4 regions of the Streptomyces sp. R-74717 genome follow, and region 3 is predicted to be linked to each of the others. Evidence: riboswitches for the same ligand, from Rfam matches in the RefSeq annotation. Region 3 holds a riboswitch; each other region holds the start of a gene.
The links. A riboswitch is a leader RNA that binds a small molecule or an ion and turns the genes downstream of it on or off. The one in region 3 is predicted to bind thiamine pyrophosphate.
Positions count from the first base shown of each region.

Region 1: another riboswitch for thiamine pyrophosphate. It lies ahead of NRF20_RS13370 (thiamine ABC transporter substrate binding subunit); the one in region 3 lies ahead of thiC (phosphomethylpyrimidine synthase ThiC).
Region 2: another riboswitch for thiamine pyrophosphate. It lies ahead of NRF20_RS42725 (thiamine phosphate synthase); the one in region 3 lies ahead of thiC (phosphomethylpyrimidine synthase ThiC).
Region 4: another riboswitch for thiamine pyrophosphate. It lies ahead of thiO (glycine oxidase ThiO); the one in region 3 lies ahead of thiC (phosphomethylpyrimidine synthase ThiC).

Region 1 covers NZ_CP102361.1:3,001,336-3,008,417, reverse strand. The annotation lists gene rpsB (30S ribosomal protein S2) at 1-51, shown strand, start outside; gene tsf (translation elongation factor Ts) at 154-990, shown strand; gene pyrH (UMP kinase) at 1,150-1,926, shown strand; gene frr (ribosome recycling factor) at 2,107-2,664, shown strand; gene NRF20_RS13380 (phosphatidate cytidylyltransferase) at 2,664-3,749, shown strand; gene rlmN (23S rRNA (adenine(2503)-C(2))-methyltransferase RlmN) at 3,851-4,957, shown strand; TPP riboswitch at 4,999-5,115, shown strand; gene NRF20_RS13370 (thiamine ABC transporter substrate binding subunit) at 5,190-6,299, shown strand; gene NRF20_RS13365 (ABC transporter permease) at 6,461-7,082, shown strand, end outside.
Region 2 covers NZ_CP102361.1:9,451,387-9,458,468, reverse strand. The annotation lists gene NRF20_RS42735 (acyl-CoA dehydrogenase) at 1-717, shown strand, start outside; gene thiD (bifunctional hydroxymethylpyrimidine kinase/phosphomethylpyrimidine kinase) at 834-1,631, opposite strand; gene NRF20_RS42725 (thiamine phosphate synthase) at 1,628-3,157, opposite strand; TPP riboswitch at 3,149-3,243, opposite strand; gene NRF20_RS42720 (hypothetical protein) at 3,390-3,947, opposite strand; gene NRF20_RS42715 (hypothetical protein) at 3,990-4,250, opposite strand; gene NRF20_RS42710 (alpha/beta hydrolase) at 4,467-5,489, opposite strand; gene NRF20_RS42705 (phosphodiester glycosidase family protein) at 5,538-7,082, opposite strand, start outside.
Region 3 covers NZ_CP102361.1:5,001,132-5,008,213, forward strand. The annotation lists gene NRF20_RS22795 (metallophosphoesterase) at 1-581, shown strand, start outside; gene NRF20_RS22800 (hypothetical protein) at 764-1,588, shown strand; gene NRF20_RS22805 (hypothetical protein) at 1,673-1,801, opposite strand; gene NRF20_RS22810 (hypothetical protein) at 2,111-3,193, shown strand; gene thiC (phosphomethylpyrimidine synthase ThiC) at 3,204-5,051, opposite strand; TPP riboswitch at 5,044-5,177, opposite strand; gene NRF20_RS22820 (YibE/F family protein) at 5,248-6,558, shown strand; gene NRF20_RS22825 (SsgA family sporulation/cell division regulator) at 6,639-7,076, opposite strand.
Region 4 covers NZ_CP102361.1:7,111,144-7,118,225, reverse strand. The annotation lists gene NRF20_RS32615 (peptide-N4-asparagine amidase) at 1-1,335, opposite strand, end outside; gene NRF20_RS32610 (NAD(P)/FAD-dependent oxidoreductase) at 1,453-2,709, opposite strand; TPP riboswitch at 3,164-3,277, shown strand; gene thiO (glycine oxidase ThiO) at 3,274-4,458, shown strand; gene thiS (sulfur carrier protein ThiS) at 4,455-4,691, shown strand; gene NRF20_RS32595 (thiazole synthase) at 4,694-5,488, shown strand; gene pknB (Stk1 family PASTA domain-containing Ser/Thr kinase) at 5,610-7,082, shown strand, end outside.

The DNA.
Region 1 (7,082 bases), 2.0 Mb from region 3:
GCCGAGGCCCCCGCTGCCGAGGCTCCGGCCGCGGACGCCGAGCAGGCCTGACACCTCCGTCACGGCTGAATGACGGCGGGGGCCGGTGCCACGAGCACCGCCCCCGCCGTCCACCCGTAGATCTTTCAGACTTCGAGAGAGAAACACAGACTCATGGCGAACTACACCGCCGCTGACGTCAAGAAGCTCCGCGAGCTGACCGGCGCCGGCATGATGGACTGCAAGAAGGCGCTCGACGAGGCCGAGGGCAACGTCGACAAGGCCGTCGAGGCGCTCCGTATCAAGGGTCAGAAGGGCGTCGCCAAGCGCGAGGGCCGTTCTGCCGAGAACGGCGCCGTCGTCTCCCTCATCTCCGAGGACAAGACCTCCGGCGTTCTGCTCGAGCTGAAGTGCGAGACGGACTTCGTAGCCAAGGGCGAGAAGTTCCTGGCCGTCGCCAACGCGCTCGCCGCCCACGTCGCCGCGACCTCGCCGGCCGACCTGGCCACGCTGCTCGCCTCCGAGATCGAGGCAGGCAAGACCGTCCAGGCGTACGTCGACGAGGCCAACGCCAACCTCGGCGAGAAGATCGTCCTGGACCGCTTCGCGCAGTTCACCGGCGGTTACGTGGCTGCGTACATGCACCGCACCATGCCCGACCTTCCGCCGCAGGTCGGCGTGCTCGTCGAGCTGGACAAGGAGAACGCCGAGGTCTCCAAGGACGTTGCGCAGCACATCGCCGCCTTCGCCCCGAAGTACCTCAACCGCGACGAGGTCCCGGCCGAGACGGTCGAGAACGAGCGTCGTGTCGCCGAGGCCACCTCTCGCGAGGAGGGCAAGCCCGAGGCCGCCCTTCCGAAGATCGTCGAGGGTCGCGTCAACGGCTTCTTCAAGGACGTCGTCGTCCTGGAGCAGGCGTTCGCCAAGGACAACAAGAAGTCCGTCCAGAAGGTTCTGGACGAGGCCGGTGTCACCCTGAAGCGCTTCTCGCGCATCAAGGTCGGCATCTGAGTCCGTCCGCGAACAACGGTGGACCCCGATAGGGTCTGGTGCAGTCGTCGGCCGCACACATGCCGTACGACCGCAGAACTGACGAGGAGGCCATTGCCGCTGAGGGACACCAGACCCACCGGCAATGGCCTTCTTCGTATGTGCACGAGGAGAATCTCCATGAACAAGGGCGCGGACGCCGCAACAGGTGACCACAAGCGCGACGACGGCAAGGTACCCGGGCGCTTCATGCTGAAGCTGTCCGGAGAGGCGTTCGCCGGTGGCGGGGGTCTCGGTGTCGACCCCGACGTCGTACACGCCATCGCCCGGGAAATCGCGGCAGTCGTCCGCGACGGCGCGCAAATCGCGGTCGTCATCGGCGGCGGCAACTTCTTCCGCGGTGCCGAGCTCCAGCAGCGCGGCATGGACCGGGCCCGCTCCGACTACATGGGCATGCTCGGCACGGTCATGAACTGCCTGGCGCTCCAGGACTTCCTGGAGAAGGAGGGCATCGACTCCCGCGTCCAGACCGCCATCACCATGGGGCAGGTCGCGGAGCCGTACATCCCGCTGCGCGCCGTGCGCCACCTGGAGAAGGGCCGTGTCGTCATCTTCGGCGCCGGCATGGGGATGCCGTACTTCTCCACCGACACCACTGCCGCCCAGCGCGCCCTGGAGATCGACGCCCAGGGTCTGCTGATGGGCAAGAACGGGGTGGACGGGGTCTACGACTCCGACCCGAAGACCAACCCCGACGCGGTGAAGTTCGACGCCCTTGAGTACAGCGAGGTGCTCGCCCGCGATCTCAAGATCGCCGACGCCACCGCCATCACGCTCTGCCGCGACAACCAGCTGCCGATCCTCGTCTTCGAGCTGACCGCCACGGGCAATATCGCCCGCGCGGTCAAGGGTGAGAAGATCGGCACGCTCGTGAGTGACCAGGGCACCCGGGCCTGAGAACCGGGGGACCTTCCCGGGAAGTCAAGGGAAGGTCCGGGGCCTGCGGGGAACACCCCGGGACAGGTCCCGAAGGATGGACAACGGCCTGCCGGTCGGACACCGTGCAGGTGAGGACGCGACGCAGGACCCGCCGGGCCCGAGCACGCCGGGCCCACTCAAGACACGCAGGAGCACGTGGTGATCGAAGAAACCCTCCTTGAGGCCGAGGAGAAGATGGAGAAGGCCGTCGTCGTCGCGAAAGAGGACTTCGCCGCGATCCGTACCGGCCGTGCGCACCCGGCGATGTTCAACAAGATCGTTGCCGACTACTACGGCGCGCTGACCCCGATCAACCAGCTCGCCTCGTTCTCGGTGCCCGAGCCGCGCATGGCCGTCGTGACGCCGTTCGACAAGAGCGCGCTGCGCAACATCGAGCAGGCCATCCGCGACTCGGACCTCGGCGTCAACCCGAGCAACGACGGCAATATCATCCGGGTGACCTTCCCGGACCTCACCGAGGAGCGTCGCCGCGACTACATCAAGGTCGCGAAGACGAAGGCCGAGGACTCCAAGATCTCCATCCGGGCCGTGCGTCGCAAGGCCAAGGAGACGCTCGACAAGCTGGTCAAGGACAAGGAGTCCGGCGAGGACGAGGTGCGTCGCGCCGAGAAGGAGCTCGACGACACCACCGCGAAGTACGTCGCACAGGTTGACGAGCTGCTCAAGCACAAGGAAGCCGAGCTGCTCGAAGTCTGATGAACGACTCTTCCTGGGGCGCCCCGCAGGGAGCCGGCCGCTGGGGTGCGCCCGAGATGCAGGCCGCCCCGGCGGGTCCTGCATACGATGTGTATGACGCCCAGCAGACTCGGCCCATGCCCATAGTGCCGGACGTTCCCGACGCAGGTAGAGACGCTGACGATCGTGATGACCGGGACCAGGGGGCCGCACGCCTGAGCGGCGGCCCCCTGTACCGTGACGAGAAGCCGCAGGAGCCCATGTCCACCGCGCCACCGCCCCCGCAGAGGAAACGTGCGGGCCGTGATCTGCGATCCGCAATAGGGGTCGGTGTGGGGCTCGGCGCCGTCATCGTCGCCTCGCTGTTCATCGTGAAGGCCGTCTTCGTCGGTGTGATCGCCGTCGCCGTCGTCGTGGGCCTGTGGGAGCTCACCTCCCGGCTGGAGGAGCGCAAGGGCATCAAGGCGCCGCTCATCCCGCTGGCGGTCGGTGGCGCGGCGATGGTGGTGGCCGGATACGCACGGGGCGCCGAGGGCGCCTGGGTGGCGATGGCGCTGACCGCACTCGCGGTGCTCGTCTGGCGGATGACCGAGCGGCCCGAGGGCTACCTCAAGGACGTCACGGCCGGCGTGTTCGCCGCGTTCTACGTACCGTTCCTGGCCACCTTCGTCGCCATGCTCCTGACCGCGGACGACGGGCCGCAGCGGGTGCTCACCTTCCTGCTGCTGACCGTGGTCAGCGACACGGGTGCGTACGCCGTCGGCTGGCGCTTCGGCAAGCACAAGCTCGCGCCGCGCATCAGCCCCGGAAAGACCCGTGAGGGCCTGTTCGGGGCCGTCGCCTTCGCGATGGTCGCCGGTGCGCTGTGCATGCAGTTCCTGATCGACGGCGGTTCCTGGTGGCAGGGACTGCTGCTGGGGCTCGCGGTCGCGGCCAGTGCCACGCTCGGTGACCTGGGCGAGTCGATGATCAAGCGGGACCTCGGGATCAAGGACATGGGCACGCTGCTGCCGGGCCACGGCGGCATCATGGACCGGCTGGACTCGCTGCTGCCGACCGCCCCGGTGGTCTGGCTGCTGCTGGTGCTGTTCGTGGGTTCCGGCTGATCCCCGAGCTCTACTGTCCTGACCTGGGCTTTTACGAGTGAGGGTCCGTTGTCCACAGGGCGGCGGGCCCTCACCGTTCTGTCTGCGACACTGGATGAACCATGCCTAAGCCCGGAGAACTCACTTTCGTCGCGCCCCGCGGAGCCAAGAAGCCGCCGCGACATCTCGCCGACCTCACGCCCGCCGAGCGCAAGGAAGCCGTCGCCGCGATCGGCGAGAAGCCGTTCCGCGCCCAGCAGCTGTCACAGCACTACTTCGCGCGGTACGCGCACGACCCGGCCGAGTGGACCAACATCCCGGCCGGTTCGCGGGACAAGCTCGCCGAGGCGATGTTCCCCGACCTGATGTCGGTGGTCCGCCACATCAGCTGTGACGACGACACCACCCGTAAGACGCTGTGGAAGCTGCACGACGGGACGCTCGTCGAGTCTGTCCTGATGCGCTACCCGGAGCGGGTGACGATGTGCATCTCGTCGCAGGCGGGATGCGGGATGAACTGCCCGTTCTGTGCGACGGGGCAGGCCGGTCTCGACCGCAATCTGTCGACCGCGGAGATCGTCCACCAGATCGTGGACGGCATGCGCGCGCTGCGCGACGGGGAGGTCCCCGGTGGTCCGGCGCGGCTCTCCAACATCGTCTTCATGGGCATGGGCGAGCCGCTCGCCAACTACAACCGGGTGGTCGGCGCGATCCGCCGGCTGACCGACCCGGAGCCGGACGGGCTGGGGCTCTCGCAGCGCGGGATCACCGTCTCCACCGTGGGCCTGGTGCCCGCGATGCTCCGTTTCGCCGACGAGGGCTTCAAGTGCCGTCTTGCCGTCTCCCTGCACGCACCGGACGACGAGCTGCGCGACACGCTCGTCCCCGTGAACACGCGCTGGAAGGTGGGCGAGGTGCTGGACGCCGCGTGGGAGTACGCGGAGAAGTCCGGCCGCCGCATCTCCATCGAGTACGCGCTGATCCGGGACATCAACGACCAGGCGTGGCGCGGTGACCGGCTCGGCCGGCTTCTCAAGGGCAAGCGGGTGCACGTCAATTTGATCCCGCTGAACCCGACGCCCGGCTCCAAGTGGACCGCCTCGCGGCCCGAGGACGAGAAGGCTTTCGTCGAGGCGATCGCGGCACACGGAGTGCCGGTCACCGTGCGGGACACCCGCGGCCAGGAGATCGACGGGGCCTGTGGGCAGCTGGCGGCAGCCGAGCGCTGAGGCCGGAACGGCCCGTGTAACCTGGGCCTGAAATCAACTTCATATTCCGACAGGGGAGCGCCACAGCGCTGAGAGTGCGGCACCGAGAACAGGTCGGCCGCAGACCCTCTGAACCTCGCCCGGGTCATTCCGGGTAGGAAGTTCGGTCATCAACTCATGCTGTTGCGCCCTGCCCGCTTCCCCAGGGGCGGGGCCGCGTCTCTTCCTGGCCAAAACCCAGGAGGAATCCACAATGAGCACCACGCGCAGAACCAAGCGGCTTGCGGCGACGGCTGTCGTCGGCGCGCTCGGCGTCACGGCACTTGCCGGATGCGGGAGTTCCGACACGTCGGACTCCGGTTCCGGCGGCACGAAGAGCTCCGGTTCGAAGACCGTGACTCTCGTCAGCCATGACTCCTTCAACGCCTCCAAGGATGTGCTCAAGGAGTTCACGGAGGAGACCGGCTACACCGTCAAGGTGCTGAAGAGCGGCGACGCGGGTGTCGCGCTCAACCAGGAGATCCTGACCAAGGGCTCCCCCCGCGGCGATGTGTTCTTCGGCGTCGACAACACACTGCTCTCCCGCGCTCTCGACAGCGGTCTCTTCACGCCGTACGAGGCGAAGGGCCTCGACCAGGTGGCGGCAGGCACCCAACTGGACGCCGAGCACCGGGTCACCCCGATCGACACCGGCGACATCTGCATCAACTACGACAAGAAGTACTTCGCCGACAAGAAGCTCGCGCCGCCGCAGTCCTTCGACGACCTGGCGAAGCCCGCGTACAAGAACCTCCTCGTCACCGAGAACGCCGGGACCTCCTCGCCCGGCCTCGGCTTCCTCCTCGGCACCGTCGCCACTTACGGCGAGAAGGGCTACCAGGACTACTGGAAGAAGCTGAAGAGCAACGGCGTCAAGGTCGTCGACGGCTGGGAGCAGGCGTACAACGAGGAGTTCTCCGGCTCCGCGGGCGGAAAGAAGGCCAAGGCCGACCGGCCGCTCGTCGTCTCGTACGCCTCCAGCCCGCCCGTCGAGGTGCTGTACGCGAAGCCGCAGCCGGCCGAGGCCCCGACCGGGGTCGCCACCGGGACCTGCTTCCGTCAGATCGAGTTCGCGGGTCTGCTGAACGGTGCGAAGAACGAGGCGGGCGGCAAGGCCCTGCTGGACTTCCTGATCAGCAAGAAGTTCCAGGAGGACATGCCGCTCAACATGTTCGTGAACCCGGTCACCAAGAGCGCGGAACTGCCGGAACTCTTCACGAAGTTCGGCGCGACGGTGGACAAGCCGACGACCGTCGCCCCCGACGAGATCTCCAAGAACCGTGAGCAGTGGGTCCAGTCGTGGTCCTCGCTCGTAGTGAAGTAGCGAAGACTCCCGTACGCGGAACGGACGCGTGCGGGAAGGGCGAGCACGGGAAGAGCAAGCACGGGGAGGGGCCGCGCGGAAAGAGGCCGCGCGCCCGCTCCGGGCACGCGAACCTGGCGCGCGCAAAGGCGTGGCGGGGGAGCGCGGTGCGGCTCGGCCTGATGGCCGTGCCCGTCGCGTTCTTCGCGCTGTTCTTCGCCTACCCCGTCGCCGCGATCGTCGGCCGCGGGCTGAAGGTCGACGGCGTCTGGCAGTTCGGCCGGATCGGCGAGGTGCTGACCCGGCCGGACATCCGCGACGTCCTCTGGTTCACCACCTGGCAGGCGCTCGCCTCGACCGCGCTGACCCTGCTGATCGCGCTGCCCGGCGCCTATGTCTTCGCCCGCTTCGACTTCCCCGGCAAACAACTGCTGCGGGCGGTCGTCACCGTGCCGTTCGTCCTGCCGACCGTCGTCGTCGGGACCGCCTTCCTGGCGCTGCTGGGACGCGGCGGGTTCCTCGATGAACTCTGGGGCGTACGGCTCGACACCACCGTCTGGGCAATTCTGCTCGCCCATGTCTTCTTCAACTACGCGGTGGTCGTGCGGACCGTGGGCGGGCTGTGGTCACAGCTCGACCCACGGCAGGAGGAGGCCGCCCGGGTGCTGGGTGCCGGACGGTTCGCCGCCTGGCGGCGGGTCACCCTGCCGGCCCTCGCGCCCGCCGTGGCCGCCGCCGCGCTGATGGTCTTCCTCTTCACCTTCACCTCCTTCGGGGTCGTACAGATCCTCGGCGGCCCGGGGT
Region 2 (7,082 bases), 4.5 Mb from region 3:
CAGAAGAGCTATGTGGAGGGCGCCCTTGCGCTCAGCCTCTACTGCAGCCGCCTGCTCGACGAGGAGCGCACCGCCGAGCAGGAGCCCGAGCGCGCCCGCGCCCGGCTGCTGCTGGACGTCCTGACCCCCATCGCCAAGAGCTGGCCCTCCCAGTGGTGTCTGGCCGCCAATGACCTCGCCATCCAGGTGCACGGCGGCTACGGCTACACCCGCGAGTACAACGTCGAGCAGTTCTACCGGGACAACCGCCTCAATCCCATCCACGAGGGCACTCACGGCATCCATGGACTGGACCTGCTCGGCCGCAAGGTCGTCATGGACGGCGGCGCAGGGCTGCGGTTGCTGCTGGAGACCATCGCGGCAACCATCGCCCGGGCCACGGCGGCCGGCGGCGAGGCGGCCACGCTGGCCGACCGGTTGGAGCAGGTCACGGCCCGCGTCGAGCGGACCACGGCCAGGCTGTGGGCGACCGGGGACCCGGCAACGGCCCTGGCCAACGCCTCTGTCTACCTGGAAGCCGTCGGCCATGTGGTGCTGGCCTGGATCTGGCTGGAGCAGTTCCTCGCGCTCAAGGACCATGCGGACGACTTCCACAAAGGCAAGCGGCAGGCGACCCGGTACTTCTTCCGCGTGGAACTCCCGCGAACGGGACCGCAGTTCGACCTGATCGACAGCCTGGACCGCACCGCGGCCGATAGCCGGGCCGAGTGGTTCTGACCCATGGGTCGGGCGGTTCCTGGCCTTCTGACGAGGAATCCGGGCCCATCTCCACACAGGCACCGCCCGGCGGGGCCCGTGTGGCGGCACGGCGGTGCGGGACTCATCGACCGGCGTCAGGTGTGCGCGCGGATCCGCCAGCCGTGGTCCACCGGCCCGATGCCGGCCCCCAGCGCGAACCCCGCCGCGATCGCCGCAGTGACGTAGTCCTTGGCCCGGCGTACTGCATCCGGTACGGGATGGCCCTGCGCCAGGCCCACCGCGATGGCCGAGGCGAGCGTGCAGCCCGTGCCGTGGGTATGCCGGTTGTCGTACCGCGGGGCGCGCAGCCAGTGCTCCTCCTCGCCGTCCGTCAGCAGGTCCGCCGCCTCGCCCGGCAGGTGGCCGCCCTTCACCACCACCCAGCGGGGCCCGTACGTGAGCAGCCGCGTGGCGGCGCGGCGCATGCCTGCTTCGTCCGTCGCCGTGATGCCGGTGAGCTGCGCGACCTCGTCGAGATTCGGCGTGGCCACCGTCGCGACCGGCAGCAGCGTGGTCCGTACGGCATCCAGCGCGTCGTCGGCCAGCAGCTTGTCGCCGTGCTTGGACACACTCACCGGGTCCACGACGACCGGGGCCGCCACGTCCGACAACAGCCCGGCGACCACCGTGACCAGCTCGGGCGAGGAGAGCATCCCCGTCTTGACCGCCTGGACACCGATGTCGTCCACGACACTGCGGTACTGCGCGCGCACCGCCTCCACGGGGAGGTCCCATGCACCCTGCACGCCCAGGGAGTTCTGTGCCGTGACAGCCGTGAGCACGCTCATGCCGTGGGCGCCGAGCGCCAGCATGGTCTTCAGGTCGGCCTGGATTCCGGCTCCTCCGCCGGAGTCGGATCCGGCGATCGTCAGCACGCGGGGCGGCGCGGTCATGCGTGGCTCTCCTCTCGGTTGCGGGTCCATGCCCGGGCGTAGGCCCGGGCCGCTGCTCGGGGATCCTCGGCGGCGCAGATACCGGAGACGGCGGCGGCACCCGCCGCCCCGGCATCCCGCAGGCGTGGCAGGTCGGCCGGAGTGACGCCGCCGATGGCCACGGCCGGCAAATCGCTGAGCCGGGCGAGGCGGGCGAAACCGTCATGGCCGAGTGCGGCCGGGGCATCCGCCTTGGTCCGGGTCACGTGCAGCGCGCCGATGCCGATGTGGTGGACGCGTGCCGGGTCCTCGGCGGCGGCGCGCAGTTCGTCGGGGGTGGCGGCGCTCAGGCCCAGGACCGCGTGCTCACCGATCAGTTCGCGTACCGCGGCCGGCGGCAGATCCGACCGGCCGACGTGGACCCCGGTGACGCGCGCCCCGGCTGCCCGGGCCGCCAGGAACACGTCCACCCGGTCGTTGGTGATCAGCGCCACCCGTTCGGGGACGACGGCAGCCACCTCCAGGACCGTCCGCAGGAACTCCCTCCCGGCGGCGTGCTTCTCCTGGATCTGCACGGCGGTGACGCCTCCGGCCGCGGGCCGCACATCGTTCATGGCGTTGCTGCTGAGGGCCGCCAGCGCCACGGCGAGCAGCCCGAACGCGCCCAGCAGCTCGTCCACGCCCGCGGCGGTCTGGTCGGTCAGCACCGAGGCACCCCACAGGCCGAGTGTCTGGACGGCGACGAAGGACCCCACAAGGCCGAGCAGCGTGCACCAGAACATGCGTGGGCGCGAGGTGGTGCGCGGCAGGTAGCGGCTGAAGTCGCTGGCGTACGGAGCCCAGGACAGGGTCAGACTCAGCGCGATGGTGCTGGTCAGGACGGACGCGCCGACCTGGTCGGCCCCGTGCGCGGTCCCGGTGCCGGCGGGGTGGACACCGTCGAGCAGCCGCCAGGCGATCAGCACGAACGCGGCAGCGAGCACGAAGGTCATGACGATCTGAAGCCGGTGGATGGCCTCGTAGCCCAGCACGCCGAGGGCTCCCTGGGCCACCAGCATGACCAGGACACCGAGCCAGAACGGCCAGCCGCACAGCCGCGCAAGCGCGTCCCCGCCGAACAGCCCGATCAGCGCGTCCCAGGCGACCGAGGACAGCCACTGCAGGATGCCGGGCACCGCCACGCCGCGGCCGAAGGCGAGCCGGGCCAGCGACAGCTGCCCGGCACCGGTCTGGCTCCCCCAGGTGCCCAGGTAGGCGGTGGGTATCGCGCCGAGGACGGTGCCCAATACGACGGCGGTGAGCGCCGCTGCGAAGTCCAGGCCGAGGGCGATGCCGACGGTGCCGGTGAACACGCCGGTCATGGTCAGATTGGGAGCGAACCATACGGTGAACAGGCGCCCGGGACCGCCGTAGCGGTTGCTCTCGGGGACCGGCTCTATACCGTGCGCTTCGACACGGAGGTCGCCGGGGGCCGTCGGCATCCGTCCGTCGAAGGCGGTCTGCCGGCCGTCGGCGGGCAGCCCGCCGGATACATGCGCCAAAGGCATGGAAGACATCCCTCCGCCAGTACGAACTGGTTCAGGTTCGACGGGTGTGATCTCAGCCCTCGGATGGGGCACCCCGTGTCCGGTGCGACGGACAGACTAACCCGATCGCTCCGGCTCTCACATCGCCGGGACCGGTGCTCCGAAAGGATCTCCGACAGGAGCAAGTGGTCGCTCGGCCCTGATGGGCTTGCCGTCGTAGTCGGAGTGGCGCTCCAACGGGAGATGAGCCGGGTCACCCCCGCGGCCGCCCTCGTCGCTGATGCGCGCGGCGCAGGTGCGAAGCGCTGAGACTGCCGTCGGAGACCTCGCAGATGAGGACTTCGGCGCGGATGAGGCTCAGGGAGAGCCGGCCGCGCACGTGCCGGATGGCGTTGTCGAAGACCAGCTCACTGACCATCAGTTCAGTGCTGAGCACGGGTGGTTTCAGGCCCCGGTCAGCAAGCTGACGGGTGGTGAGGGTACGGGCGCGGGCGACCTGCGCGGGGTCGACCGGCAGCTCCCAGCGTACGGCCCGTCCTGCCTGCAGAGGGCGGGGGCGGGCAATGAGCAGGGCCGCGTCACCGGATCGGGGCCCGGACAGCAGGGTGGTCGGCATCGCAGAGCTGCTCGAGCGGTCGTGCGGGGCCGGCCATGCTACGGGGCAGCTGATCTGGCCCTGCGTCGGCTCCGGGTCCGGTGCCTGGAGGAGGCCGTCGGTGCCCAGCGCAAGGACGGAGCCTTCCGCGAGTCGGCGTTCAGCGGTTTCGAAGGGCAGCCCGCCGCGCGGCCTGCCCCAGCGCCTCACCGTCATCGCAGCACATGCCCACCGCGCTGCCCTCCTCCACGTGCTCGCTCACTTCTGGCTGAGCTTGATGTGCTCGGTCAGGTTGCCGAGCTCGCTGCCGAGTTTCTGCACGGGGTCGGCGAAAGAGGCCAGGGCGGACTCGATGTCGACCGCTGCGGCCGTGTGACGCTCCATGACGGCTGCATGCTCCAGCCGTGCCCACACGGCTGCTTCGGCCACCAGTGCGTCGCGCTGAGGACTGGCAACCGGGTGCTGGGATGCCTGGGTGAGCAGCTCGCGGGCCCTCTGGGCAGGGGTGCTGTCGTTCATGGACTGAATCTTTACAGCGGACGCGGGGCGATGGGCGGTTTCGGGGGCGGGACACCCGGACCGAGCCGGTGGTGGAACTGGCACAGCATGCAGACGAGATCGCCGCAACCGGTGACGGTCCCACGATCTCCCTTGCCCGGCCGGGGGCTCGTCCCATACACGGCCGGCCATGGCGCGGCGGGGATGCCCGGGCGGCTGATCTCGGCACACGGCCGTTCAGCCGTCGGCCCGCAAGGCGTGGAGCAGCATCGGCAGCGAGGAGTGCAACTCACGCTGCCAGTACGCCCAGCCGTGGGTCCCCGGTCCGTAGAAGTGGGTGGTCACGTGCTTCGCGCCCTGGCGTTCGAGCTCGCTCGCAAGGGCATGGTTCTGCCTGTTGAAGTCCGCCTCGAGCGCGCTCGTGGTGCCCGGCGGGTCCAAGGGGCCGGTGGTGCCGTCACCGCAGGACAGGTGGACGGGGATCGGCCTGAGGCGCTTGGCCAGGTGGAACGGGTCGTGGGCGGCCCAGATGTCACGTTGCGCAACCGGGTCGCCCCAGACCCTCAGCGGGTCGGTGCCCTGCCCGGCGAAGAACCCCATGATGCGGTTGACCGACTCGTCGTTGAGCAACGGGTGCACAGAGCCGGAGTACGCCGCGGCCGCCTTGAACATCCCGGGGTGCCGGGCGGCATACATCAGGGCTCCCTGACCACCCATCGAAAGTCCCGCCACGACGCGGTTCCGGCTCGCCCCCCAGTCGTGCTCAAGGAGGAGGCGCAGTTCCTTGGTGTGGAAGGTCTCCCATGCCGGGTCACTGCCCTGGCCGTAGTTCCACCAGTCGCTGTACCAGCCGTTCCAGCCGGCCTCCGGCATGACCACGAGGACGTCGCGCAGGCTGTCGGTCCGCGCGACGTCGGTCCGGCTGGTCCACGACGTGTAGTCCCCGCAGCAGCCGTGCAGCAGCCAGAGGGTCGGCCAGTGCCGGCTCCGGTCGCCCGGGTTCCAGCCGTCGGGCGTGAGCAGACGCACGTTCACCGTCCGGCCGCCGAGGGCCGGTGAACGGACCGACAGGTCGACCTGCCGGTCGGCGACCTGGGTGACCGCGACGACCTCGGCACCCCGGGACGAGGGCCCGAACCCGCCCGCTACCCCGGCGGGTGACACTGTCGACGCGGTGGCCGGCGGGGTCGACGCCAGGGTGAGCAGCAGCACGGCAAGGACGAGCAGGAGGCGGGCTCGGCGGATCGGGATGGCGGTCATGGCGGCTCCTGGCGGTCGGTGGTTCGGGTGTTCTCGGACCGGGCCGGGTCAGCCCCGGTCGGGCAGGATCAACAGTGCGTCCCCGACGGGGCGTTCACCGGCCGCGTCGGACGGGTCGTTGATCACTTCACCGTCGACCACCATGGTGGTCGACCCGCCGCCGTCAAGATTGACCGCGTCGCGCAGGCCGAGTGCCCTGGCCACGGCGGCGCTCTCGGGGATGCTCAGCCCGAGCGCGTCCGTGCTGCGTCCGTCGGCCGTGACCAGTACCGTTCTGCCGGCGGCGTCCACCCCGGCCAGCGTGCGTGGATTGCGCTTGTGCACCCAGCCGTAGTAGAAGCTCGCGTTGCCGGGCTGCACCATCCCGTCGGTCGCAGGCGTGACGTGCAGGCGTCCGTCGCGGACCAGTTCGGGACCGCCGTTGAGGATGCTGGTCGCCCGGGACGGGGAGACCTTGCGACCGCTGCCGTCCCGCAACGTCCTCTCGACGCGCAGGGGCCGGCCGACCTGCGCCAGGGCGGCCAGCTCGGCGACGCGGGTGCCGGTCGCCTGCACGGAGCTGCCGCCGGCCGGCAGCGGTCCGCCGCGTGGTGAGCGCAGCTCCAGGACCAGTCCGCGGGTATCCAGTACGGCCTCGAGGCCGTCGCCCCGCGGCGTCTGCTGACCGTATTCAGGCGTGAAGGCGATGAGCTCGTCGCGGTCGGTGCAGGTCACGTCGTGCAGGGGCAGCGAGGTCGGAGTGTCGTCGGCGGTGCCGCCGCAGTTCCTGATCAAGCCCGGTACGCGGTCGATACCGTCCAGGGGTTGCGACGCGTCCCGGCCGACGACCCGCCCCTTCCAGGTGAGCCGGGCGACCCTGCTGTGCCGGCCGGAATCGCGCATCACCAGGCCGGGGCGCCCGTTCACCGGCTCGCTCAGCAGCCGGCCGTCGTAGACACCGACGCCGGCCGGATCGCCCGGTGCTCCGGCTCGCGGGTCGAGGACGAAGAACCCGGCGTTGACCGCTGCGGTCGCGCCGGCCGCGGCCGCCAGCTCGCTGGTCTTCTCGCGGTTCTCCAGATCGGGACCGTACGACGCCTTGAGCCCGCCGCGGAACCGGTCCGGATCGATGGTGAGCACGTCGATCCGCCACGGGCCACGGTCCGCGGGGTTGCCGTCCCAGCCGGTGTATACGGCGGACCCGGTGTACCCGGCCCCTCTCAGCCGGGTGAGCTCGGCCGTCGCGGCGGACTGCGAGTCGAACTGCCCGACCCGGACCCGCCACCCGAGCGTTCCACCGGCGTAGTCGGCGACGGCCGGAGTCGTAACTTCCTCGACCCGGGCGTCGAAGCCGTCCCCCTGCACGTCGGCAGTCAGCTCGTCGGCGCTCGCCCGGTCCTTCAGCGCCGTCGGCGGCGCGTCGGGGTCCGGCGAGGTGGCACCGCCGGGTATGGCAACCTCGACCGTCCAAGCAAGCGCCGGGGCGTCGGCACCGCGCACGATCCGCGTGAGGGTGACACCGGGCTGCAGCGTCCGCGTGCTGCGGGTCTCGGTCAAGCCGAGGGCGCCCAGCGGCAGTGCACGCGTCGGCCCCGGACGCGGCTCGGAGGAGGC
Region 3 (7,082 bases):
ATCACGAACTGCTGCTCATCGGCGCCAAGCGGTTCGGCGACACCCCGGTGAACTCCGGCGCGGGTACAGCCACCTTCCAGGCCGCCTGGCTGCTCAACGGCGGCCAGAAGAACGACATGGAGCGTCTTCAGGACGTCCACCTCCAGTGGATGTCGCGGCTCGACGCGATCGTCGAGGAGGACGGGCATCTGCTGATGCACTCCGACACGACGGCGTACCTCGACTACGGCGCCACCATCGAGGACGTCAACGACACCGTGCACGCCATTCTCACGCGTAACGACGCCGATGAGTGCTGGGACCTCTTCCGGAAGCTCACGAAGCGGTTCGCCTTCCGCGACGAGGCGGGGCCGCAGGCTGTCCGGGAGCTGATGTCGGCCTACGGCGGTCAGCGCATCGTCCATGGTCACAGCCCCATTCCGTACCTACTTGGCGAGGTCGGCTCGGAGGACGGCGAGGACGGCTCCGGCCCCGTGGTCGAAGGCCCGCACGTGTACGCGGACGGGCTCGCCATCGCCATGGACGGTGGAGTGACCATGGCCGGAAAGCTACTGGTCGTCCAACTGCCCCTGCATGACTGACGTTCTTCTGGGAAGACGCATCCACGACCTGACCACGCAGACCGCTGGGCCGATTTCCGGAAACCCCCTGTCACCTCGTGCCGTGGGCGCTCTACCATCGGCGTATCAGTAGCAGGCTCTCCTCCGTTTCCGCCCAACTGCCCGGTCCGAGCGGGTACTCAGGCCCTACGGAGCATCGGGGGATGCACATGAACAGCGCTCCGCACCTGCTGGCCGAGGACCGCCCCGAGTATGAGCGGATCCTCGACGACGCACTGCGTCACGCCCATGAACGACCGGATCTGGCCGCGGTCGGCGAGCGGCTCAACGCCGTGCAGCTGCGCACCATGGCGCTGGACGCCACGGCGCTGATCACCGCGACGGCCGCCACCGAGTACGAGCACTATGTGAAGGCCCGCGAAGAGCTGCGCGGACCGGCCGAAGGAGCGGGCCAGGATCCGGGCCACGGGTCCGGCACTGACGGCCGGAACCAGTCGGGCGCCGGCATAGGAGCCGTCGTCACGGTCCTGGCGCCCGTGCTGGCCGGCACTGCCGCGTTCATATTCCTGCTGTCCGGCTATCTGCTGAGGCTGCTCAATCCGCCGCCGTCCTTCGCCTCCACCATGGTCGCCGCAGGCTGGTTCTTCGCGGCGGTCATGGCCGCCGCCATCCTGGCCGCCGCCGTCGGACTGCTCATCACCGCGCTGCGCAACGGGTCGGCGTCGCAGCCCGCCGAGGATGCCGAGAACGAGTTGCCGGAGGATGTGGCGCGCGCCAGAGAGGCATGGCGCCACGCACTGCTGGAGCGCGGCATACTGCCGTTCCTGCGGGACGCGCTAGCCGACCCCGACGCCGGCCCCGCGTCGCGCACACCGCTTCGTTCGGCGAACCGCATCCCGAAGATCGGCTACAGCCGGCCGGACTTCACCAGCCCGGACGACGGTCCGGCGGCGGGCCCCCGCCCGACATTCACCAGCCCGGACTTCACCAGCCCCGACTTCGGCGGCCCCGAGCACGAACTGGACTGACCGGGTCCGGGCACCGGGCCGACGGGACGCCGGCCCGAGAAGTCCTGGCCTCTCGGGCCGGCGTCCCGTTGCGCGCGTCCCGCGTCAGTCCGCGATCGGCAGATAGACCCGGTTGCCGGCCGCCGCGAACTCCTTGGACTTCTCGGCCATGCCCGCGTCGATCTCCGCCTGGGAACCGCCGTGTTCCCGACGGATGTCCTGGGAGATCTGCATCGAACAGAAGGGCGGACAGCACTGGCCCCGAACTGCGCGCGAGGTCGCAGCTCAGCACCCGGGGGCCTCTCCGGTCTCGGGCGCCTCCTCCGGTGGAGGAGCCGTACGAGCGTGGCGGCGTTGAGCGCGCAACGTGACCAGCCTCTCGGTCCTGCGGCTCGGCCAGACTCCCGCTGAGGGCCAGAAGCGACAGCAACCGCACCGGGCCCTCCACCCGCCGCCTCCGCCTCTGCCTCCGCCTCCGGTGTGACGTCCTACGATGCGTCAGTCCTCCGGCGGATCCGGATCATCGTGCGGCAAGGGAAGTCCATGCGCCTGTCCAGCTACGTCAAGAAGGCCGCCATGAGCGCGGCGGCGATACCCCTCTTCGCCGGGTGCACTGGGGAACAGGGTGCGGGTGGGGCCGTGGAGCGAGCTGCGGAGAGGCCTGCCTCCTGGACGGACCTGCCGGTGCGGACGGGCGCACGGGACGTCGTCCACACGGACACCGACCACCGGTCGTACGCCGTCAGGATCACGGTCAAGAGCCTGGTCCGGGGCTCGGAGGAGGACATGCGGGGGGCGCGCGCGGACGAAGAGCTGAAGGGCATGGTCCCCCACTACCTCAGCTTCGAGGTCACCAACACCGGTCGGAAGAGGATCCCCGCTGCCTACATGGTGGACAGCAACTTCGCCCTGAACGGCACCGACTGGGCGCGCGGGGAGGAGGTCTACATCAGCGGCGGCAGGGCAGGCGGGGTCGACCTGCCCTGCGCGGACACCGCGCCGAAGACGCTGGCGCCCGGCGACTCGTACAACACTTGCGTGACCTACGCGCTGCCCGAGGGCGTCGGCGTGCTGTCGCTGACGCACAACGCCGACGGCTACCTCGACGAGGGCGGCGCGGTCGCCACCTGGCCCGTCGAGGGCGGCCTCGATGCGGCGTCCGCCGGGCTGGCGGAGCCAGGCGACCTCGTCCGCGTCCGGTGGGACGCCCACGAGGACGGCGTCCTCGAACTGCCCGCCACGCTGGTGTCCGTACGCCGGGGCAGCGCGGCCGACCTCGCGGGTCTGGACCTCAACCTCAACGAGAAGGAGCGGCGCGGCGTCCCGTACTACGTGTCGGTCACCTACACCAACACCGGCCCGAAAGACCTCTACGCCGACCAGGCCGACCACGTCCGCCTGCTCACCGAGGGCGGTCGGCAGATATGGGGGAAGACCCCCTTCGTCCTCGACACGAAGATCCCCGGCTGTCCGTCCGACTGGGTCGCCCGGACGATCCCGCCGGGCGACAGCGTGACGGAGTGCAGCATCCACCTGGTGACGGACGACGGCGACAAGCCGTTCGCGGTGGGTTTCGCGGAGGCGGGCCAGCCGGGACTGGTGGCCTGGCGGGCCCCCCTCCGCTGAGGCGGCCGGGTCAGCCGGCCGACCTGCCGCCCGTCTCCGCGAGCGGCAGGTACACACGGTTGCCTGCCGCCGCGAACTCCTTCGACTTCTCCAGCATCCCGGCCTCGATCTCTTCAGGCGTCGAGCTGGCGTCACCTCCGAACTGCTCTGTGATGCTTCTGCTGATCTTCATCGAGCAGAACTTCGGGCCGCACATCGAGCAGAAGTGCGCCGTCTTCGCCGGCTCGGCCGGCAGCGTCTCGTCGTGGAACTCCCGGGCCGTGACCGGGTCGAGAGCCAGATTGAACTGGTCCTCCCAGCGGAATTCGAAACGGGCATCGGAGAGCGCGTCGTCCCAGTCCTGAGCCCCCGGGTGCCCCTTGGCGAGGTCCGCCGCATGGGCCGCGATCTTGTACGTGATGACGCCGGTCTTCACATCGTCCCGGTTGGGCAAGCCGAGGTGCTCCTTGGGCGTGACATAGCAGAGCATCGCCGTGCCCCACCATGCGATCATCGCCGCACCGATGCCCGAGGTGATGTGGTCGTACGCCGGGGCGACATCGGTGGTCAGCGGGCCGAGCGTGTAGAACGGCGCCTCCTCGCAGATCTCCTGCTGGAGGTCGATGTTCTCCTTGATCTTGTGCATCGGGACATGGCCCGGGCCCTCGATCATGGTCTGGACGCCGAATCGCTTGGCGATCGTGTTCAGCTCACCGAGCGTGCGCAGTTCGGCGAACTGGGCCTCGTCGTTGGCGTCGGCGATCGAGCCTGGGCGCAGCCCGTCGCCCAGCGAGTACGTCACGTCGTACGCGGCGAGGATCTCGCAGAGCTCCTCGAAGTGCTCGTACAGGAACGACTCCTTGTGGTGCGCGAGGCACCACGCCGCCATGATCGAGCCGCCGCGGGAGACGATGCCCGTCTTGCGGCGGGCGGTCAGCGGTACGTAGGGCAGGCGCACGCCGGCGTGGACCGTCATGTAGTCGACGCCTTGCTCGGCCTGCTCGATGACGGTGTCCTTGTAGATCTCCCAGGTCAGCTCCTCGGCCCGGCCGTCGACCTTTTCGAGGGCCTGGTAGAGGGGAACGGTGCCGATCGGCACGGGGGAGTTGCGCAGAACCCACTCACGGGTGGTGTGAATGTTGCGGCCGGTGGAAAGGTCCATGACCGTGTCGGCGCCCCAGCGCGTCGCCCATGTCATCTTCTCCACCTCCTCCTCGATGGAGGACGTCACCGCGGAGTTGCCGATGTTGGCATTGACCTTCACCAGGAACCGCTTACCGATGATCATCGGCTCGATCTCGGGGTGGTTGACGTTGGCCGGCAGCACGGCCCGGCCCGCGGCGATCTCCTCGCGCACCACCTCGGGTTCGACGTTCTCCCGGATCGCCACGTACTCCATCTCCGGGGTGATCTCGCCCCGGCGGGCGTACGCGAGCTGGGTCACCGGCTGCCCGTCCCGGCTGCGGCGGGGCAGGCGCGGGCGGCCGGGGAAGACCGCGTCGAGGTTGCGCAGCCCTTCCCCAAGCTCTCGACTTCGCTCGATCAGGGGAGACCCCATTCGCGGCGAGGTGTGCTTGAGCCCGTCGTCCTCGGGGCGGGCGGGGCGGCCCGGGTACTCCTCGGTGTCGCCGCGCGCGATGATCCAGTTCTCCCGCAGCGGTGCGAGTCCGCGACGGACATCGGTATCGGTGGTGGGATCGGTGTAGGGGCCCGACGTGTCGTACAGCGTCACGTCCTTGCCGTTGGTGAGGTGCACCTGACGGACCGGCACCCGGAGGTCCGGGCGTGAGCCCTGGACATACCCCTTGTGCCAACCGATGGACTTCCCGGCCTCGTCGCTCTGGTTCGAGGCAGGCGTGCGTGCGTCCGATGTGGTCATGAGACCTACTCCCTACGCCGGCATTACCCGGTAACAGGTTCGGCGGTCGGCGCAGCCTCTCCCGTACGGATGTACGGATATCAGCGCCCTCTCAGCCCGGTGCTCCGAGCTCCCGCGTGTGCAAAGGTTCCTCCACGCTAGCGCCCTGTCCGGCGTAATGAACAGAGGGCCCTTCTCTCCTTGCGATGATCGGCCGGTGACGTCCCCCCATACCGACCCCGAACCGCACGGCCACTCGCACAGCCATGGCCCTGCCGCGCCCGTCTCCAAACATCTGCGCAAGGTCATCGCGGCCGTGCTGATCCCGTTCGCCACCGCGGTCGTAGTCGGCCTGGTGGTGCTCTGGCCGGGCGGCGCGCCCCCGCACGAGCGGACCGGTGTCGGCTTCGACCGGCAGACCCAGCAGGGAAAGGTGGTGAATATCGACAAGGTGGACTGCAAGGACGTGAACGCCGCCCAGACACCCATCAGCGGCGCGACCACCCCACCGTCGGGGAACGGGCCCGGGCTGTGCGAGAAGGCCACCGTAGAGGTGACGACCGGTCACGACAAGGGCCGGACCTTCGTCGAGATCGTCCAGCCGGACGCACCCCGTCAGTTGCACGAAGGGCAGGGCGTGGTCGTGGCGTACGCCCCCGACGCGCCCCATGATCTGCAGTACTCGGTGACGGATGTGAACCGGAAGTTCCCGATGACGCTGCTGGCCGGGATCTTCGCCCTGGTCGTGATCGCGGTGGGCAGGATGCGTGGGGTGATGGCACTGGTCGCGCTCGCCGTGTCGTTCGCCGTGCTGACCCTGTTCATCCTCCCGGCCATCCTCCAAGGCTCGAATCCACTGCTCGTCGCGGTGGTCGGGGCCAGTGCGATCATGCTGATCGCGCTCTACATGTGCCACGGCCTGACCGCCCGCACGTCGGTCGCGGTGATCGGCACACTCATCTCATTGCTGCTGATCGGGCTGCTCGGATCGCTCTTCATCGGCTGGGCGAGCCTGACCGGCAACACCGACGACAGCACCGGCCTCATCCACGGCCTGTACCCGCACATCGACATGAGCGGTCTGCTGCTGGCCGGTGTCATCATCGGCTCGCTCGGGGTGCTCGACGATGTGACGGTCACCCAGACATCGGCAGTCTGGGAGCTGCACCAGGCGAACCCGACGATGGGTGCTCGGGGGCTCTACCGTGCGGGGATCAGGATCGGGCGCGATCACATCGCCTCGGTCGTCAATACGCTGGTGCTCGCCTACGCGGGCGCCGCACTGCCGCTGCTGCTGCTGTTCTCGATCGCCCAGAGCAGCGTGGGGACGGTGACCAACAGCGAGTTGGTGGCGGAGGAGATCGTACGAACGCTGGTCGGTTCGATCGGACTGGTCGCCTCAGTGCCGGTGACGACGGTGCTCGCGGCGCTGGTCGTCTCCGCGGACCGCACAGGGGTCGGCGCGGAAGCCGGAGCTTCGGCACCCGTACGGACCGGGAAGGGCCGTCGTCGTAGGACGAAGCCTTGAACGCCTCCTTACGGAGAGCGATTCACCCATTCGGCAGGTGTTGCGTTCGACCGACGGGCCGGCCGACGGCGCCGTCCTCCTCAGCCGGCGTTCTGTTCCTCGGCGAGGATCCGGCCCAGGGCCTCTTCCAGGTTGCCCTCGAAGTCACCCAGCGTGCACTCCTGCCCGAGCGGCACGAGTTTGTCCGTCCGGTCGAGGAAGGCCACAAGTGGTGCCGTACCGGCCCTGAAGAGGGCGCGATCCGCACCCACCTGAAGTCGGATATGTACATCGGACAGCCCCTCGGGCTCCGTGGGCCCGATATGCACATCACCGTCGCCACTGGGGCTGTTGAGGCCGTCGAGCAGCAGCTCACGGCCGAATGCCCAGGTGACGGGGGCGTCGCCGGGCAGATGGAAGGTCATCCGGATCGCATACGGATCGCACACTTCGTACCGGAGCTCCACCGGGATCCGGAAAGAGAGTTCCTCGGAGACGAGGAAGCTCATCATGACCTCAGCTTGAACCGACTCGCGCATCGTCCA
Region 4 (7,082 bases), 2.1 Mb from region 3:
ACCGTGGTCACGCTGATGCATCACCTGATGGCTGCCCGTGCGGGAGACGTTGTCCGTGTTGGTGTAAGCGAACTTCTGCTCGACGGTGGTGGTGACCCGGCCCTTCGAGGTCTCGACGTAGCCCGAGATCTTCCAGGAGCGGCCGGTCGACACGGAGACGTCGGTGGAGCCGTCCTTGCCCGGGGTCTGGACGGTCTTCACGACCGGGGTGTGACTGAGCGTGTTGGTGGTCACCTTGCCGCTCGTGCGGGACGCGTGCGCGTCCGTGTCGAGGAAGAGCGAACCATCGACGGTCCAGCCGTCGGCCGCACCGTACGGGGTGATGCTGATGGCGTGCGGCTTGCCGTCGGCCAGCAGACCCGCGAAGGGGGTGAGGTCGATGTCGTACGCCTCGGTCTTGAACTGGTCGATGGCCGGGATCGGGCGCCACAGGGTCGGCACGATGCCGCCGGAGTACACCACGGGGTACGGCTGGGCGAGACCGGCAGGCTGTCCGTCCACCGCGACCTGCACCTCACGGTAGGGGCCGCCGCCGCAGAGATAGTCCGGAGCGGTTTCCGCCAGGTCGCTGGGGACCGCGTCGAACCACTGCTCGTCACAGCCGCCCCCGCGTGCGTAGACCTCCAGGCGCGCGTTGGTCAGATTGCGCGGGAAGGTGACCTCGGTGCGGGTGGAGCCGCCCTTGCCGACGTTCATCCAGGGGGCGCCGCCGGAGCCGGTGTCACCGAGTGGGACAATGCTGTCAGCCGTGGTGGCGGCCGGGTGGCGCTTGTCGGCCTGATAGTACGTGACCGTCAACTTGATCTTGTACACGCCGGTGTACGTCTCGTTGACGACATTGCCCAGTTCGAGCTGGAGCTTCTGCGGGTCCTTGAGGAGCGGCGCGAAGTCGGTGATGTCCTTGGCGACGTGCCAGCTGATGCCGTCGTCGTCGGGCTCGGCGGTGCTGGTGCGGAAGACCTCCGCGCCACCGATGAAAACCGCGGCGAGGCGGTCGTACTGACGCCCCTTCACGCTGCCCGACCAGTCGAGGACGACCTTGTTCCACGGCCCCTTGCACTTCTCGGGCGGGGTGAGCTTGGTGGTGTACGGCGGTCCGCCGAGGGTGTAGCCGAAGTCGTGGTCGACGGCCGTCACCGAGCAGTGCTTGGTGTCCGGGCGGGAAACCGGCGGCAGCGCGTCGATCGGGTCCTGGTAGTCGACAGCCGGGTTGGAACCGGGCTGGGGAGCGGTGCCCGCGTACGCCGGGGCGGCGAGTGCGCCTCCGACGAGGGCGATCGACGCCGAGGCCATGGAGATTCCGCGCAGCGCGCGGGCCCATCTGTGTCGAAACATGCGCATCCTTCGAAGAGACATGAAATGAGCACCCTAAAAGATGCACAGTGCACTAACTTTCGCCTCTCCCCAAGGGGTCGTCCACATGGCGGACGTCAACGTCCGTTACCCGTAGGCCTACTGACGAGTCGCCGACTTCAGCGGTACGGACGGGTCACCGGCCCGCTCCGGATCGAGCCGTGCCCCCGCCTCGATGAGCTTGCGCCCCTGCGCCAGATCGCGTGGCCGGCCGACGGCGAGGACCGCGACCAGGACGCCGCCCCGCAGCCAGCACACCGACCAGGAGGGACCGGCCGGATCGCCGCGCCACAGCAGGGTGTCGGCGCTCCCGTGGTGGCCCGCGTACTGCACGAACCGGTCGAACTGCTCGGACCAGAAGTACGGCACGGGGTCGTACGTCTGCGGCGCCGGGCCGTCCTCGGCCACCGCCCCGATGATGTTGGCGGCGGCGGTCCGAGGGCCCTGGAGGGCATTGTCCCAGTGGTGGATGAGAAGGCGTTCGCCGTACCGCAAGGAGGGGAACGAGGCGCAGTCACCGACCGCGTACACATCGGGGAGCGAGGTGCGCAGCGCCCCGTCGGCGGTCACCGATCCGTCGGGGCCGAGCGCGATGCCGGAGCCGGCCAGCCAGCCCGTGGCGGGCCGTGCGCCGATTCCGACGACGACCGCCCCGGCCGGGATCGTGCGGCCGTCCGCGAGGATCACCCGGCCGGGTTCGATGCGGGCGACCCGGGCTCCGGTGAGGAGTCCGGCGCCGCTCTCGGCGTACCAGGCGGCCATCGGGGTGGCGACCTCGGCGGGCATGACGCCCGCGAGGGGCCGGTCGGCGGCCTCGACGACGGTGACCTCGCAGCCCGCGGCGCGGGCCGCGGTGGCGAACTCGGCGCCGATCCAGCCCGCGCCGACGACCACGACGCTGTGCTGCCCGTCGAGTACGGGCCGCAGCCGTGCCGCGTCGTCGAGGGTGCGCAGCAGATGGACGCCGGGAACGCCCTCGGCGCCGGGCAGGACGACCGGTTCGGCGCCGGTCGCGATCACCAGGACGTCGTATGCAACGGGTCCTGACGGGGTGTCCAGCTCATGCGCGTCCGGCCGCACACCGGTGACTTCGCGGCCCAGCTGCAGATCGATGTCCAGCGCCTCGAAGTCGACGTCGAAGGCGGAGTCCTCGGCCTTGCCGAGCAGTACCGCCTTGGACAGCGGGGGCCGGTCGTAGGGCTGGTGCGGTTCGGCGCCGATCAGGGCGACGGAGCCGGTGAAGCCCTGTTCCCGCAGGGCCACCGCCGTCTGCACACCGGCCATGCCCGCGCCGACGATGACGACGCGGCGCCCTGCCTGCCGGTCCGGCTGCTCTGACTGCTGCTGCTCGCTCACCCGTACACCTTAAGCACCTGACGGATCGTCAGGAAAGGGGGGAGCTCTTCGACCGTGCTCGTCCCGCTGCCCTGCAACTCGGTGCACAACTGCTCGACCAGCGCCCGGTTTTGGTGAACATGGGCACGATCGAGTGAACGGCGTGACGATCTGTGGGTATGCCCGGCTGGGTGTGCGTAACGTGTGTGGCGCGATCTGGGACGCCGGGTGTGGCGTCGTCAGCAGTCGGGGCCCGTATCACCGGAGTGATGGTTCGGGGCCTCCTCGTCGCCTCTGGCCACACCCACCCAGGTCGTGGGGATTCCGCCCACCTGGGACGGACCGCATACGGGATATGCGTCGCCGCCCAGGACGCGAAAGCGGAGGACCAGCGCACCCAAGACCGTTCGGGGCGTGCCGGTGGGACAGGACCCGTTCCTGCTCACTGCCCAGGAACGGTTTAGGGTGGCCAACGTAAAACACTCGCGGGAGCCCGGACGCACCGGGCTGAGAGGGAGGCTGGGCGGCCTCCGACCGTACGAACCTGATCCGGGTCATGCCGGCGAAGGGAGGGGTTGGGCACCCATGCGTTCTTCTCGGAACGGAAACGGATCCGACGTCCTTGTCATCGGGGGCGGGATCATCGGTCTGGTGACCGCCTGGCGGGCCGCGCAACGCGGACTGCGCACCGCGGTCGCCGATCCTGAACCGGGTGGCGGAGCCGCCCGGGTGGCGGCCGGCATGCTGGCCGCCGTCACCGAACTCCACTACGGCGAACAGATGCTGCTCGGCCTCAATGTCGCCTCGGCCGCCCGCTATCCGGCCTTCGCGGCCGAGCTGGAGGCGGCGAGCGGACAGGAGACCGGCTTCCGCACCTGCGGCACCCTGGCCGTCGCGCTGGACTCCGACGACCGTGCCCATCTGCGGGAACTGCACGTCCTGCAACAGCGTTCGGGCCTGGAGTCGGAGTGGCTCACCGGCCGCGAATGCCGCCGCCTGGAGCCGATGCTCGCGCCGGGCGTCCGCGGCGGTCTGCGGGTCGACGGCGACCACCAGATCGATCCCCGCCGGCTGGCCGCCGCACTGCTGACCGCCTGCGAGCGGGCCGGGGTGGTCTTCCACCGCGGCTGGGTGGAGCGCCTGACGGTGATACGCGACCGGGCCGCCGGAGCCGTGCTCGCCGGGGGTACGGAGCTCGCCGCCGACCAGGTCGTGCTCGCCGCGGGCAGCCTCAGCGGCCGGCTCCCGGGGCTGCCGGACGAGATCGTGCCGCAGGTCCGGCCGGTGAAGGGGCAGGTGCTGCGGCTGACCGTGCCCGCCGCGTACGCACCGTTCCTCACCCGGACGGTCCGGGCCGTGGTCCGGGGCAGCCACGTCTATCTCGTACCGCGCGAGAACGGCGAACTGGTCGTCGGCGCCACCAGCGAGGAGATGGGCTGGGACACCACCGTCACCGCGGGCGGCGTCTACGAGCTGCTGCGGGACGCCCACGAGCTGGTGCCCGGCATCACCGAGCTGCCGCTCACCGAGACCCGGGCCGGCCTGCGCCCCGCCTCCCCCGACAACTCCCCGCTGCTCGGCCCCACCGCCCTGCCCAGCCTCCACCTCGCCACCGGCCACCACCGCAACGGGGTGCTGCTGACCCCCGTCACCGGTGACGTCATGGCAGAGCTCCTCACCACAGGCGAGGTGCCCGAGGTGGCCCGCCCCTTCACCCCGCACCGTTTCTCGTCCGCCGCCGTCCGGGTACGTCAGGAGCAGCCCGCATGACCGATCCAGCGCCCCTCTCCGGGCCCGCGCCCCTCTCCGTGTCCGTGAACGGCGAGGTCCGCCTCCTCGCCGCGGGCACCACCCTGGACACCCTTGTCGCCACCCTGACCGCCACGCACTCCGGCGTCGCGGCCGCCGTCAACGAGACCGTCGTCCCACGCAGCCGGTGGTCCACCGCGACGCTCGCCGACGGCGACCGGATCGAAGTTCTCACCGCGGTCCAGGGAGGCTGACCATGTCCGACGATCTCTTCACCCTCGGCGACACCGTCTTCGGCTCCCGGCTGATCATGGGAACCGGCGGGGCGCCCAGCCTCGACGTGCTGGAACGCTCCCTGACCGCCTCCGGCACCGAGCTCACCACCGTCGCGATGCGCCGCCTCGATCCGACCGTGCAGGGCTCGGTGCTCTCCGTGCTCCAGAGGCTCTCCATCCGCGTGCTGCCGAACACAGCGGGCTGCTTCACCGCGGGCGAGGCCGTGCTGACCGCCCGGCTGGCCCGCGAGGCGCTCGGCACCACCTGGATCAAGCTGGAGGTGGTGGCCGACGAGCGGACCCTGTTGCCCGACCCGATCGAGCTGCTGGACGCCGCGGAGACTCTGGTGGACGACGGCTTCACCGTGCTGCCGTACACCAATGACGACCCGGTACTGGCCCGCAGGCTCCAGGACGTGGGGTGCGCGGCGATCATGCCGCTCGGCTCCCCCATCGGCTCCGGCCTCGGCATCCGCAATCCGCACAACTTCCAGCTGATCGTCGAGCAGGCCCGAGTACCGGTGATTCTCGACGCGGGCGCCGGGACGGCCTCGGACGCGGCGCTCGCGATGGAGCTGGGGTGCGCGGCGGTGATGCTGGCGTCCGCGGTGACCCGGGCCCAGGAGCCCGAGCTGATGGCTGCGGCGATGCGGCATGCGGTGGAGGGCGGGCGGCTGGCGTACCGCGCCGGCCGGATCCCGCGCCGCCATTTCGCCGAGGCCTCGTCGCCGGTGGAGGGGCGCGCGGTGCTGGACCCGGAGCGCCCGGCGTTCTGACCCACCGGACCGCCGCCGGCGGCTGCGGCGCGCATGTCCCTGTCACGGCTCGGCTGCAGTACGGCCCCGGGTCTGCCCCGGCCCGTGAGCCGTGTCCGTGGCGGCTCGTAGACTCGCATGCGTGGATACGACCCTCCAGGACCCTCTCGTCGGGCAGCTGCTCGACGGCCGCTACCGTGTCGATGCCCGCATCGCCGTGGGCGGCATGGCCACGGTCTACCGGGCCGTGGACACCCGGCTGGACCGGGTGCTCGCCCTCAAGGTGATGCACCCGGCGCTCGCCACGGACGCCTCGTTCGTCGAACGCTTCATCCGCGAGGCCAAGTCCGTGGCCCGGCTCGCGCACCCCAATGTCGTCGCGGTCTTCGACCAGGGCGCCCAGGGGCAGTACGTCTACCTCGCCATGGAGTACGTCGCGGGCTGCACCCTGCGCGACGTGCTGCGCAAGCGCGGCGCCCTGCAGCCGAGGGCCGCACTGGACATCCTGGAGCCGGTCCTCGCCGCCCTCGGCGCCGCGCACCGCGCGGGCTTCGTGCACCGCGACATGAAGCCTGAGAACGTCCTGATAGGGGACGACGGCCGGGTCAAGGTCGCCGACTTCGGTCTCGTACGGGCCGTGGGCGCCGTCACCAACACCACCGGGTCCGTCCTGGGCACCGTCTCCTATCTCGCCCCCGAGCAGATAGAGCACGGCACGGCGGACACCCGCACCGATGTGTACGCCTGCGGTGTCGTCCTGTACGAGATGCTGACCGGCTCCAAGCCGCACGCCGGCGACACCCCCGCCCAGGTCATCTACCAGCACCTCAACGAGGACGTCCCGGCCCCGTCGGCCGCCGTCCCGGGGCTCCCGGTCGAGCTCGACGACCTGGTGGCCGTCGCCACCGCCCGTAACCCCGAGGTCCGCCCGTTCGACGCGGTGGCGCTGCTCGCCGAGACCCGCGAGGCCCGCTCCGGCCTCACCGACGCCCAGCTGGACGCCGTGCCTCCGCAGGCTCTCGCCGAGGTGCACGACGCCGCCGAGGACCGCACGAGCGTGATCCCGCGGCTGCTCCCGGCCGACCAGGGCGTCGCGCACCACACCAGCCGACTGGAGATGCCCCCGCCGACACAGCCCGCGCCGCACGGCCTGCGCCGCCGCGGACCGCGGCGCTCCGTCATCACCGTGGTCGTCGCGGTGCTGCTGGCGCTGGGGATCGGCACCGGTGTCTGGTACATCAACTCCGGGCAGTTCGCCCGGGTCCCCTCGGTGCTCGGCCAGACCGAGAAGACCGCCCAGGCACGGCTCTCGGACGCCGGCCTGGAACTCAAGAGCGTCGAACGGGCCTACAGCGACACCGTCGAGCGCGGCAAGGTCATCAGCAGCGACCCCGAGTCCGGCGCCCGCATCCGGGGGAACGACGCGGTGACGCTCATCGTCTCGCGCGGCCCGGAGATCGTGAAGGTGCCCGATGTGCAGGACCTCTCACTCGGGGATGCCAGGCGTGCGCTGAAGGAGGCGGGTCTGGTGCCCGGCATGGTCACCAAGGAGTTCAGCCAGGAGACGGGACGGGGCGAAGTGATCCGCACGGATCCGGCGGCGGGCACCGAGCGC